2 regions of the Peptoniphilus sp. SGI.035 genome follow, and region 2 is predicted to be linked to the other one. Evidence: a T-box and tRNA genes for the amino acid it is inferred to sense, from the RefSeq annotation. Region 2 holds a T-box; the other holds one or more tRNA genes.

Region 1 (10,190 bases), on a different contig from region 2:
AATTTATCCCTTTCTATATTGTGGTCTTTTGCATAAATAATTATAGGAACAGAAACTGTTATTCCTTGGTTTCCACTTCCAGAATTTATAACAACAGGTTTTTCACAGCCAGACATTCGAGCATCGGAACCTGCAGCTGCGTAGGCAACTAATTTGTCATTATAGTTATCTTTTGCATCTTCTAAAATCATTTTTCCAATGTTTGCACCCCATGGGTTTTCAATTCCTTCTACTGCAATATCATAATTATACTCAATTTCTTTATCTAAGACGTCTGTTATGTTTTTATAGTTTCCATTTTTTGCAAAATCATAAATTTTATCAAAGGATAAATCTATTTTATCTTCTGGCTTTTCATCTTCATTTTTATTTTCGAAAAGTACTTTATCATTTATACTCTCATAAATAATATTCGTATGGTAATCCTTAATTACTACACGAGATTTATTTCCATTCTTCTCCATAATTATGTCTATGTAAAGTCCCTTAATATCATGAACAAGTTCTATTTTAACTAAACCATTTTTTATAAGATCATCTAACATATTTAACTTGCCTTTATCAACACTAGATAAAACTTCAAGTTTCTTATTATAATCTCCAAGAAAGGCGCCCGCAGCAAGAGAAATTTCAATTCCCTTTCTTCCATCAGTGCCTGGCACTTTCACACTATTCACGTTCTTAATCATATTGCCCGATAACTTTGCCGTAATCTTTTCAGGGTCTTCTCCTAATATAGATCTTGCACGACTTGCGCCATAAGCCAAAGCTATGGGCTCGGTACATCCAAAAGCTGGTACCATTTTTTCTCTCAAAAAATCATTGTAATCCATAAAAATCTCCTCATAATTTTTTTATTAAATATATTATAGCAAAAATGATAACCTTATCCTATTAAAAACTCTTTCTTAAAAATTAAATATTCATGCATTCTTACAACTTATTTTTTATTATTTCGCCCAATTCATAGAATATTTTATGGCTTCATGCCATCTATCCATCTTTTTATTTCTTTCTTCCTCTTCCATTTTTGGCTCAAAATATTTTTCTATTTCATTATTTTCCCTTATTTCATCTATATTCTTCCAAAATCCTACTGCCAGCCCAGCCATGTAACATGCACCAAGAGCTGTCAATTCAATTACTTTTGGTCTTGTGACTTCAACTCCAACAATATCTGACAAAAATTGCATCAAAAAATTATTCTTGCTAACTCCGCCATCAACCTTTAGTGATTTAATTTTTATCTTTGAATCTTCTTGCATTGCTTCTACTACATCACAACTCAAGTACGCTATTGATTCCAATGCTGCTCTTATTATGTGATATTTATTAACTGAGCCTGTTAGTCCAATTATGCTGCCTCTTGCGTATTGATCCCAATAAGGCGCTCCAAGACCTGTGAAGGCTGGTATAAAATAACAGTCATTGGTGTCCTTTACCTTGCTTGCCATGTATTCGGAATCGTCTGCTTGGTCTATAATCCTTAGATTGTCACGCAAAAAATTAATGCATGAACCTGCTTCGAAAATTGATCCTTCAAGTGCATATTTAATCTTCCCATTTATTGACCATGCAATTGTTGAAACAAGACCATTTTGTGATCTTATTAGCTCGTCGCCAGTATTCATTAAGATAAAAGCTCCTGTGCCATAAGTTGATTTTGCCATGCCTTTTTCAAAGGATGCTGTGCCAAAAAGTGAAGACTGTTGATCACCTATTGCAGAGGCAATTGGTATTTCACAACCTAAGTATTTTGATTTTGAATTGCCATATACTTCGCTAGAATTTTTTATTTCGGGAAGCATGGATCTCGGTATGTCAAAAATTTCTAAAAGCTCATCGTCCCATTTCTTTTCTTTTATGTTAAATAACATTGTCCTTGACGCATTTGTGTAGTCTGTTATGTGAACTTCACCATCTGTTAATTTATAGATTAGATATGTATCTACTGTCCCAAACAAAAGTTCTCCGCGATTAGCCATTTCTATTGCACCGTCCACATTTTCAAGAATCCACCTTATTTTTGTGGCGGAAAAATAAGGGTCTATCACAAGTCCCGTCTTTTCTTTTATTTTTTCTTCAAGTCCTCTTTCTTTTAGTTCTTCACAGTATTTTGAAGTTCTTTTGCACTGCCATACAATAGCGTTATAAACTGGCTCCATTGTCTTTTTGTTCCAAACAATTGTAGTTTCTCTTTGATTTGTAATTCCAATCGCCGCAATATCTTTTGGGTCGATACCTTTTTTAGACATTGCTTCCACTGCCGTACCTATTTGCTTTGACCAAAGATCTTCTGGCTCTTCTTCAACATATCCAGGTTTTGGAAAATGTTTAATAAGTTCCTTTTGCGCAACAGATACTGGATTTCCCTTTTTATCAAAAATTATTGTCCTTGCAGATGTAGTACCTGCATCAAATGCCATTATGTATTTCATTTAATCACCATCTTCATTATATCATTAATACATTATTTTTCGATTTTACTTTTTTTTAATTAGTGCTATAATTATTTTATTATTTGCTGATATGGCTCAGTTGGTAGAGCAATTGATTCGTAATCAATAGGTCGGCGGTTCAAATCCGCCTATCAGCTCCATTTATATCTTTAAAAAGCTGACTTTTTAACTAAGCCAGCTTTATTTTATCTTCCATACTTTTCTATTATATTATCAATCATTTTTGAGTTGTTTGAACTAATATTGTAATAAATATTATTTACTCTAATAGTAAGACCTGTTTTTACAAAAGAAATTTTATTTCCACTTGTAAAATAGACGTTTATATAATTTGCAATTTCTGCATTAGTGTCTTTATTTGCCTGTTTTCCTCTCAATCGATTTAAATCTTTTACTATTTTATTTACAATTTTTTCTTCCTTTATTGTCTTCATATTGTCGGTTTTAAAACCAATTATCTCAATGTAATCAACATCTTTTGGATTAATATCTACTATTTTATTCCGTGAAGAAACTAAACTAACTCCAAAAAACATAATTACTACAAAAAATACGAAGAGAACAATTTTTGATTTCTTTGATTTTTTCTCTTTTCTCGCCATTATAAATATAAAACTCCATTCATAAATACGTAAGCTCTTCCCCCAACGCGAATCCTTTTTTCTCTATCTGTTATGCTAGTAAAAACTTTTGAAATTCTTCCAATGTAATCGCCTTGTATTGCTGTAATACTCTTGCTTTCTGTTATTCTGTTTGAACTTAGATAATACATAGTTGCAGCTGTTGATGTTCCGCTTCCAAATTCTTCATCCTCGCCGATTATTGGAGAAAAAGTTCTTTGTTTAATTGTTTTTCCATCATTAGTTGTGAAAGCATGAATTGATATTAAATTTTCATCTCTCGAAATTTTAAGTGCTTCTTTTTTATCTAATAATATAGAAGAAAGTGATTCCTCATTTTTTACAGGTACAATTATGTCACAAGTTCCCGTTGATATTTTTTTCATACTTAAATTTTCAGCTATTTCAAGTCCTATATCTTCTTTTTTTAAGTTAAGAATTTTTAAAATTCTATCTTCGTCTTCAAATTTTTCATCTAGTTTAATATCTAAATTCATATAAATATTTTGAATTTTTCCATTCCTATATTCAAGTTCAACAGGTATTTTCCCAATTTTTGTGTGTTGAATAATCTTCTTTATACCTTCTTCTTCACTTTTAATATATTCATTTTCTGCTAGTGCATAAAAAGTTGCAACAGTCGCATGTCCACAAAGATTTATCTCACCTTCAGGAGTAAAAAATCTCGTTAAATATCGATCCCTATCTAGTTCTCTTACAAAGACAATTACAGATTGATTAATATCCTTTGCAATATTTTCCATTTCTTGATCTGAAAGTTTTCCATCATCGTCAATTACTACACCAGTCGAATTACCCATAAAAGCCCTATCCGAAAAGGCCGATACTAAATATGTCGTATAAAATCTTTTCATTACATTAAATCCTTTTTCAAAATAAGATCAACAATTCTAGATAAGTCCTCTTCGCCATAATATTCGATTTCTATTTTACCGACTTTTCCTCTTTTTTTGAAACTTACCTTTGTTCCAAGTGATCTTTCAACTTCACTTCTTATGTCTTCCAAAAAAACATCTTTTACTTTTTCTTTTTTTCCATTCTCAGCAACTTTTTTGTTATCATTTACTGGAATGGAATTTTTTATAATCTTCATGGCCTCTTTATATTGTTTGTCCCCATCTTTTATGGAAAGCAAGTTTTTACCATGAGATGTGCTAATCTTTTCCTCTTCCAAAAGTTTTAGAACTCTAGGGTCTAGCTTTAAAAGCCTAATAGTATTTCCAACGTATTGTCTACTTTTGCCAATTTCATCAGCAAGTTCTTTTTGTGTTAGTCCTTGTGAATCTAATAGATGTTTGTAGCTCATAGCCTCTTCCACGGGATTTAGGTCTTTTCTCTGAATGTTTTCAATGATTGCAATTCTACTAGAAATTTCATCAGATACATCTTTTACAATCGCAGGGACCTTTGTTACTCCAGCATCTACTGCAGCTCTATATCTTCTTTCTCCAGCAATGATTTCATATTTATCATTTTTTTTCTTTAGTAAAAGTGGCTGAATAATTCCATATTTTTTTATTGATTGAGAAAGTTCATATAACTCATCTTTGTCAAAATTTTTTCTAGGCTGATCCTCATTTGGAATAATGTCAAATACATTGATTTCCATAAGTTTTGAACTATCTTCTTCAATAACTTCTCTTATTTTTTCACTAGATGTTAAAAAGTTTCCTATTCCTCTGCCAAGTCCATTTTTTTTAGTCATTTATTTCACCTATTACTTCTTTAGCAAGATCTGTGTACGCTCTTGCACCCTTAGATTTGCTGTCATAATCATATATATTCATGCCAAAGCTTGGAGCTTCTGCAAGTCTAACATTTCTTGGTATGAAAGTTTTAAAAACTTTGTCCTTAAAGAATTTTTTAACTTCTTCTGCCACTTGATTAGAAAGATTATTCCTTCCGTCGTACATACACATCACAACGCCTAAAATACTCAAATTTGGATTAAAATTATCTCTTACAAGAGTAATTGTGTCCATTAATTGTGAAACACCTTCAAGAGCATAGTATTCGCATTGTACAGGAATAAGAATTTTATCGCTTGCAACTAAAGACATCATAGACAATACTCCTAGAGATGGAGGAGAGTCAAGAATTACAAAATCATAATTGTCCTTTACCTTATCTATCATCTTTTTTAACTTAAACTGCCAGTCATCGTATCTTGCAAGTTCAATTTCCACTCCTGCAAATTCCCCATTTGAAGGAATTATGTCAAGCTTATTAAAAGAAGTTTTATAAATAGAATCTACTTTTTCATCTATAACAAAGTCGTATATCATATTTTCAAACTCGTAAACTCCAAGCCCCGATGTAGAATTTCCTTGTGGATCCATGTCGACAATAAGTGTTTTTTTACCTCTCAAGGCAAGTGCTGAACTTAAATTTATAACAGTGGTACTTTTCCCAACTCCACCTTTTTGATTAAAAACTGTAATTACAACAGACATTTTTTACCTCATTTCTATATAATTAATGATAACATGTTTGAATTTTTTTTAAAAGGTAAAGCAAAAAAATAAGCTCCAAAAATTTTTTGAAGCTTTGCTCCACGTGGAGCATTTTTATATTTATATAACTTTTTCCTTTGTTGCTCTACGTAGAGCATCTTTATTTTATTGATTAATTTGATTTTTGAAATTTATAAAGGTGCTTTCCTTGGCTTTCCTCCGCCTCTCGGATATTTTTTGTCGGTTTTTTTTAATTTCTTGACAACTATAATATAGTGGTCTATGTCCTTTGGTAGTGGAGTATGGATTACATCTTCTACAATTCCACCCATTAATTCAATTGCTCTTTTTGCTTTTTCAAGTTCTTCTTTATATTCCGGACCTTTTTGAGAAATAAAATACCCACCAACTTTTACAAATCCCATTGCATATTCTGTTAAAGTAGCTAGATTTGCAACTGCTCTTGATACTGCTATGTCAAATTGTTCTCTATATTCCTCTGTCCTTGCAATTTCTTCGGCTCTAGCGTGAATTGCCTTTATTTTTTTTAGATTAAGCTCTTCGATTACGCCATTTAAAAAATCAATTCTTTTTCTTAGTGAATCAAGAAGAGTTATATCTAATTGTCCGTTATAAAGCTTTAACGGAATTCCTGGGAACCCTGCTCCAGTTCCAATATCAATGATTTTTTTCTCTCCATCAAATTTTTTTGTCTTAAAGAGGCTTAATGAGTCCAAAAAATGTTTTACATTAAATTCATCATCTTCAGTAATTCGAGTGAGATTTGTGTGTTCGTTGTATTTTAATATTAGTTCTTTATATTTTTCAAATTTATCAATATTATCTGTATCCAAATCATAATCTGTCATATAATCAATTAGCATTTTTTCTCCTTAATTGTTCAAGATGTATTAATAGCACATTTATATCTGCTGGGGAAACTCCCGTTATTCTAGATGCTTGACCAATAGATTCTGGTCTAATATCAGATAATTTTTCCTTTGCTTCTAACCTAAGTCCTTCTATGTTTTTATAATTAATATCCTTGGAAAGTTTTTTGTTTTCAAGCTTTTTAAATTGTTTTATTTGTATTTCTTGTTTTTTAATATATCCTTCGTACTTTATTTCAATTTCAATATTTCTTATTACATCACTTCTAACAAAAGGTCTATCTTTGTCAAATACTGCAAGTTTTTTATAGTCAAGTTCCGGCCTTTTTATAAGTTCATAAAGTGAAAAAGAATTTTGAGTTTCTGTTGATCCTAAGCATTTTAGGATTTTATTGTTTTCAACAGTTGGGTTAATTTGAATTTTTTTAATTCTATTAATTTCTTCTTCGATGGCATTTTTTCTGTATAAATATCCTTTATATCTCTCGTCATCTACAAGTCCAATTTCTCTTCCTCTTTCTGTAAGTCTTAAATCTGCGTTGTCTTGTCTTAGAGTGAGTCTATATTCAGCTCTTGAAGTCATTATTCTATAAGGTTCCCTAGTTCCCTTAGTTACTAAATCGTCAATTAAAACTCCAATATATGCTTCAGATCTATCTAGCACGAAGGGTTCTTTTCCCTTGACTTTAAGAGCTGCGTTTATTCCTGCAACAATTCCCTGTGCTCCTGCTTCTTCATATCCACTAGACCCGTTAATTTGTCCAGCAAAAAATAATCCCTCATAGTCCATATGCTCAAGAGTCCTCTTTAAGAGAGTTGCGTCAATTGCATCGTATTCAATAGCATAGGCTGGTCTTAAAATTTTGCAGTGTTCCATTCCTATTATTTCTCTGTAAAACTGATTTTGTATTTCAACTGGTAGGGAAGATGACACACCTTGGATGTACATTTCATCAGTAGTAAGACCTTCTGGCTCAATAAAAACTTGATGTGAATCTCTGTCGGCAAATCTAGTTACTTTATCTTCAATAGATGGACAGTATCTTGGACCTTTTCCCTCAATATCACCAAGAGCAAGTGCAGATCTTTCGATATTATTTCTAATAATCTCGTGACACTTTTTAGTTGTATAAGTCAAATAACAAAATTCTTGTTGAATATCATATTTTTTATCAATATTTAAGAAAGAAAATGGGATTATTTCCTCATCTCCTTTTTGTTCTGTCATAACAGAATAATCCATTGATTTGCGCAAAACTCTTGCAGGAGTACCTGTTTTCAATCTCCTGAGTTCCATTCCAAAATCTTTTTCAAGACTTTCTGAAAGATAATTTGCTGGACCAAATCCACTTGGACCAGAAGAATAATTTACTTCTCCCATAAATACCTTTGATCTTAGGTAAGTTCCGCTACATATTACAACGCATTTAGTGTTGTATTTAGCACCATTTCTCGTTAAAACTCCTGTTACTTTCTTCCCATCTTTTAAAATTCTAATAGCTTCATCTTGAACGAGATATAAATTATCTTCATTTTCCAATACTCTTTTCATCTCGTCGTGATACTTTCTCTTGTCAGCTTGCACTCTAAGTGAATGAACAGCTGGACCTTTTGAAGTATTGAGCATCCTAGATTGGATAAAAGTCTTGTCTATATTTTTTGCCATTTCGCCGCCTAGAGCGTCAATTTCACGAACTAAATGGCCCTTGCCTGTTCCGCCAATGTTAGGGTTGCAGCTAAGTTGTGCTATTGAATCTAAATTTATACATAATAAAAGAGTTTTTGCTCCAAGTCTTGCAGATGCAAGAGCAGCTTCACTTCCTGCATGACCTGCTCCAATTACAACTGTATCAAAATCTCCAGCTTCAAAATATTTAATATCTGACATCTTTACCTACTTTCCTATACAAAAATCAGAAAATACTCTGTCCAAAATATCTTCTGTTGTAATTGTTCCTGTTATCTCAGAAATATGTGCAATTACATTTTCGAGGTCAACTTCAATTAGATCTAAAAACACCTTTTTATTTAAGCTTTCTTTTACCTCTAAAAGCTCTTTTCTTGCTTCCTTTAATGCATTTATATGCCTAATATTAGAAAGCACTGTGTCAGATGAAATTTGAAGTTCTCCATCGAAGAACAAATCTAAAATTAGTTTTTCAACTTTTTTAACAGATTCATTTTTCATAACTGAAAGTCTCAAATAATCATCTTTAAAATACTTTACAATTTCTTCGTTAGAAATCTTTTGTTCTAAATCATCTTTGTTTAATATAATAATATGTTTTTTATTTTCGATTAATTTTAAAATTTCTTTATCGTTCTGATCAAACTCTCTTGAAATATCAAAAATCGCAATCACTAGATCAGCATCTTTCAGTTTTTCTCTTGCAATATTTACGCCAATTTTTTCAACTTCATCATCAGTTTCTCTAATTCCTGCAGTATCAGAAATTTTTAATAAAACACCATCTAAATTTATATAATCTTCAATCACATCTCTAGTTGTGCCTGCAATGTCAGTTACTATGGCTCTTTCGTACTTTAAAAGTCCATTTAAAAGCGAAGATTTGCCAACATTTGGTTTTCCGAGAATTACAGTATTTATTCCATCTCTAAGGAGTCTTGAGTTTTTGGAATTTTCAAGAAAATTATCCATTTTGTTTAAAATTTTTTCACTCCTATCAATAAGGTCATTGTAGGCAGCATCTTCAATATCTTCGTCAGGAAAATCTATGTTTGCGACAATAAGAGCCTGCATAGAGATAAGTTCATCTTTTAATTTATTTAGTACCTCGCTGAGAGCGCCACTAAGTTGATTTAAGCCAAGATCAAAAGAAATATCTGTTTTTGCCTTAATCATATCTATTACTGCCTCAGCTTGAGTTAGATCGATTCTTCCATTAAGAAAACCTCTCTTAGTAAACTCCCCTTTTTCTGCCAGCCTTGCGCCCTTAGATAGAATTAAATTTAAAATTCTTTTGACAGAAACAATTCCTCCGTGACAGTGAATTTCAACAATATCTTCAGCTGTATAGGAGTGAGGTCCCTTCATCTTTACAACTAAAACTTCATCTATTTTTTTGTTTCCATCACATATGTGACCATACAAAAACTTTCTATTTTCAGCATCTGCTATCTTTTTTCCACTGGCAGATACAAAAATTTTATCTATTATATTTATTGAATCTTCGCCGCTCATTCTTACAATTGCAATACCAGCTTCGCCAATTGCAGTAGAAATTGCAGCAATAGTATCATTTAAATTTCCCATTATATCAGTCCTTTTAAACTATATTACTACAATTAAATCAAATAAAAAAGAAGGCTTTTAAAATAAAGCCCTCTTATAAAATTTTAATATTTTCTTTCTTTTTGAATTACAACTTTTCTAAAAGGATCTTTCCCTTCAGAATGTGTTAAAACTCCTTCAAAATCTTGCAAAGCTGTGTGAATAATTTTTCTTTCATAAGAATTCATAGGTTCAAGCTTAACTGATCTGCCAGTCTTTGTAACCTTATTAGCCATTTTATTTGCAAGGTTTATAAGAGTTTGTTTTCTCTTTTCTCTATAACCACTAGAATCTAAGTTTACTCTAATATATCTTGAAGATTTTTTATTAACTATTAAATTTAAAATATATTGAATTGAATCGAGAGTTATGCCTCTTTTTCCAATTAAAATTCCAAGTCTATTTTCATCTCCATTGATATTAATGTTTAGAGTATTATCTTCCAATTCCATTTC
Region 2 (3,874 bases):
TCAATTTAATTTCTAAAATTATTCAGTGATAGTCTTATTTTTGATTTCTTCTTTAAGTGATGCGATAAATTCATCTACATCCACATCTGCTACTTCTTCTCCATTTCTCTTTCTAACAGAAAGTTTTCCAGAAGTTTCTTCTTTTTCTCCAATTACTAACATATAATTGATTTTCTTAACTTGTGCTTCTCTAATTTTATAACCAACTTTTTCTGCACGACCATCAAGATGAACTCTAAGTCCCTCTGCATGAAGTTTATTTGCAATTTGTTGTGCAAAGTCTTTGAATTTGTCAGATACAGGGATTACTTCAACTTGTACAGGAGATAACCATAGTGGGAATTTACCTGCAAAGTGTTCAATTAGTATACCCATAAATCTTTCAACTGATCCAAGTAGTGCTCTGTGAAGCATTACTGGTCTCTTTCTTTCTCCATCTTCGTCAACATAAGTTAAATCAAAATTTTCTGGAAGTTGGAAGTCAAGTTGGATAGTACCACATTGCCAAGTTCTTCCAATTGCATCTTCTAAGTGGAAGTCAATCTTAGGTCCATAAAATGCTCCATCTCCTTCGTTAATTGTGTATGGAAGGTTCTTTTCTTCTAATGCTTCTTTAAGTGATTTTTCAGCTAAGTTCCATGCTTCAAGTTCTCCCATGAAGTCATCTGGTCTTGTTGAAAGTTCAATTGAATATTTGAATCCAAAAGTTGAATATAAATAATCTGCAAGATCTATCATCTTAAATACTTCATCTTTAACTTGTGAGAATAAGCAATATACATGGGCATCGTCTTGAGTAAATGTTCTTACTCTAAATAATCCATGCAATGCTCCGGAAAGTTCATGTCTGTGAACAATTCCATATTCAGCAAGTCTAATTGGAAGATCTCTGTAAGAGTGGTTGTTTGAATTATAAACTAAAATTGAACCTGGACAATTCATTGGTTTTACTGCGTAGTCATCGCCGTCAATTTTTGTAAAATACATATTGTCTTTATAATGATCCCAGTGACCTGATCTGTGCCATAGTGCTTCATTTAAGATAATTGGAGTTAGGATTTCGCCATATCCATTTTCTTCAAGTACACCTCTCCACCAGTTAAGAAGATTGTTTCTTAAAATCATTCCATTTGGGTGGAAAAATGGGAATCCTGGACCTTCCTCGTGCATACTAAATAGGTCAAGTTCCTTGCCAAGTTTTCTGTGATCTCTCTTTTCAGCTTCTTCACGTCTTTCAATATATTCATCTAGTTGTTTTTGTTTTTCAAAGGCAATGCCGTAAATTCTTTGAAGCATCTTATTCTTTGAATCGCCTCTCCAATATGCTCCTGCAATTGAAAGAAGTTTTATTGCCTTAATTTTTTTAGTTGAAAGAAGATGTGGTCCCTTGCAAAGATCTACAAAATCGCCAATCTTATACATAGTGATTTTTTCATCTTCTGGTAAATCTTTAATTAATTCAACTTTATAATCTTGGTTCTTTTCTTTGAAATAATTAATTGCTTCTTCTCTTGAAATTTCAATTTTTTCTATTGGAAAATCCTTTTTAGCAATTTCTTTCATCTTGTCTTCAATTTCCTTAAGGTCTTCATCTACAAATCTATGCTCAAGATCTAAATCATAATAAAATCCTGTTTCAGTTGAAGGTCCAATTGCAAATTTTGTTTCTGGATAAAGTTCTTGAATTGCATACGCCATTAAATGTGATGCAGTATGCCATAAAATTTTCTTTCCTTCGATGTCGTCAAATTTTACAACTTTAAAGTCACAATCTTCGAAAACTTCATCGTCAAGTCCAAGTATTTCACCATTTACAACTGCTCCAAGAGAATCTCTTAATAATCCCTTAGAAATGTCCTCTGTAATTTTTGATACCTTTACACCACTTTCATATTCCTTGTGTGATCCGTCTGGTAATTTAATAATCATTTTTTCCTCCTAAAATTAATAAATAAAAAAAGTCATCATCCCAAAGGACGATGACCGTGGTTCCACCTTAATTAAACTCAAGGGATTTAACGCATCCTTACGCCATAGTTTGCTATGGAACTCCAAGTTAGTTTTCAAAAATATAAAATTGGAAATTTGCACCTTCCATTTCCTCTCTTAAAATTTTATATAATTTACTCTTCTTATCAAAGTTTATTTAAAAATTATTTTCATTATATCATATTTTTATTATTTTTCAAGTATTATAAATATTTAATTGTTGATATTAAGTGGTTATTTTGATAGGATTTTATCATAGTAATTTATTAATAGCTATTAGGATATTTAATGCGAAAGGAGCACTTTATGAAAAAGAAAATTTTTAACTTTTTTATAATATTTATTTTAGTGTTTTCTATATTTACGCCAGTATCAGCAAATACAGAAACCCTAGAAAAAAATAAAAATTCTAAAGAAATTATAATTATTCCTATTGAAAATTATCAAGATAAAGAAAGTTTTGAAATTGAAATAGGAAATATATCTAATTATAATAATAATAATGAACTCTCTAGAAGTAGATATGGAAAAACAATATTAAAAGCATCTGTTTCTCGAAGTGGAAAAACTGACAATTGCGAAGTATATTTGCACTGGAATGGTCCAGATCGTTATAATGCTTGGAGCTTTTCACGTATTGATGTTGAAAACGGAAGTTTTTTGCATTACAAAAATTTTGGTCCAATTTATGGAAAAACTATCGAAACTGACGGCTCTACTATGGGTTCAGTAAAATTAGGTGCTGTATCTATACCTTACACTCAAAAAAATGTCATCCTAAGATTTTCAAATCTAAAGGGATATAATATGAATCGTGGTTATTGGTTGTCCGCAGATCTTCATCCCGGTCTTGTTGGTATAAAATAATTTTTATTATCTAAAAGTAAAATGAGTTATCATATTCAAGTGAAAATGTTCAAGCATTTAATTCCTATTGGTGAGAGAAGTTCTGAAGAGATAATCGATTATCTTAAAAATAAATTTGATACTATTGAAATTAACTTCTCAGAATTACCTTCTTATAAAAAAGAAATGTATAGAACAAATGCAAAATATTGCGTAAAAAATTCAAAGTTAAATGTTGAGATAAAAGATATGTCCTTTCGTGTTTTTAAAATTATAGAAAATGAAAAAAGTATAGATTATATAGATTCCCGTGAAAGTGAGTGGGGTAATTTTCTCTTCTTTGTATTTGAAGAAAAGACTAAATATATGTGCTGCAATAGTAACAATAACAGACTTTTAAGAGAGATGGCTTACTTTGCAGGAATTTCTCAAGAATCCTATGATAAAGAAGATTTTGAATTTAAAGACGTACTTAGCAAGTTAATGTTTGATTATCTGGATGATAAGTTTTTGTATAAAAAAATTACTCAAAAATTAAATAAATAGTTTAAGTTTTTAAATATCCCAATACTATATTAAATAGGCTATTGCAAAGCCCTTAAAATAAAAGGCGAGGAAGCTAATGTCCTCGCTTTTTTGGTACAATTAATAATAGGATCTATAATATCTGTTGGGGAGTAAAATCTCTAACAGATATTTCATAAAAAAATTGCGCTTATACGCATTTAGTCCTAAACTTAAAATACCAACAAGAAAGCAAGGAGGTGCATATAAGCGCAAAATAATAATAACACTAATTTGTTGGGATTTAAAGATGTTTAATAGTTTTTTTGTTATTTTAGTATTTAATCTTTATTAGCGTCTATGCATTCATTTTTACATAAAAACCTGCTAACAAAAGTCAAGCCTAACCTGAAATTAATTTCAGTTTATTTGATTATTTGAGTAATTAAATTAGCGCATGGCAAACAAGCCGAGAGTAATCAATCGGCTTGTTTTTTAGTATTTTTCCAAATCTTATGCTACTTTTAATTCTTTT

What was found. The T-box of region 2 lies ahead of thrS (threonine--tRNA ligase). A T-box ahead of a tRNA ligase gene usually reads a tRNA of that ligase, here a tRNA-Thr.
Region 1: it has a tRNA-Thr gene. The T-box ahead of thrS (threonine--tRNA ligase) is inferred to sense a tRNA for this amino acid. The anticodon was not compared.

What each region holds. Positions count from the first base shown of each region.
Region 1 is NZ_JBNPOJ010000002.1:55,546-65,735, reverse strand. It holds gene ACQRC6_RS01575 (serine dehydratase subunit alpha family protein) at 1-833, opposite strand, end outside; gene glpK (glycerol kinase GlpK) at 951-2,438, opposite strand; tRNA gene ACQRC6_RS01565 (tRNA-Thr) at 2,524-2,599, shown strand; gene ACQRC6_RS01560 (hypothetical protein) at 2,645-3,061, opposite strand; gene ACQRC6_RS01555 (PhzF family phenazine biosynthesis protein) at 3,061-3,954, opposite strand; gene ACQRC6_RS01550 (ParB/RepB/Spo0J family partition protein) at 3,954-4,805, opposite strand; gene ACQRC6_RS01545 (ParA family protein) at 4,798-5,553, opposite strand; gene rsmG (16S rRNA (guanine(527)-N(7))-methyltransferase RsmG) at 5,745-6,437, opposite strand; gene mnmG (tRNA uridine-5-carboxymethylaminomethyl(34) synthesis enzyme MnmG) at 6,427-8,331, opposite strand; gene mnmE (tRNA uridine-5-carboxymethylaminomethyl(34) synthesis GTPase MnmE) at 8,338-9,717, opposite strand; gene jag (RNA-binding cell elongation regulator Jag/EloR) at 9,801-10,190, opposite strand, start outside.
Region 2 is NZ_JBNPOJ010000039.1:146-4,019, forward strand. It holds gene thrS (threonine--tRNA ligase) at 19-1,929, opposite strand; T-box leader at 1,970-2,148, opposite strand; gene ACQRC6_RS09600 (hypothetical protein) at 2,296-2,856, shown strand; gene ACQRC6_RS09605 (hypothetical protein) at 2,878-3,381, shown strand.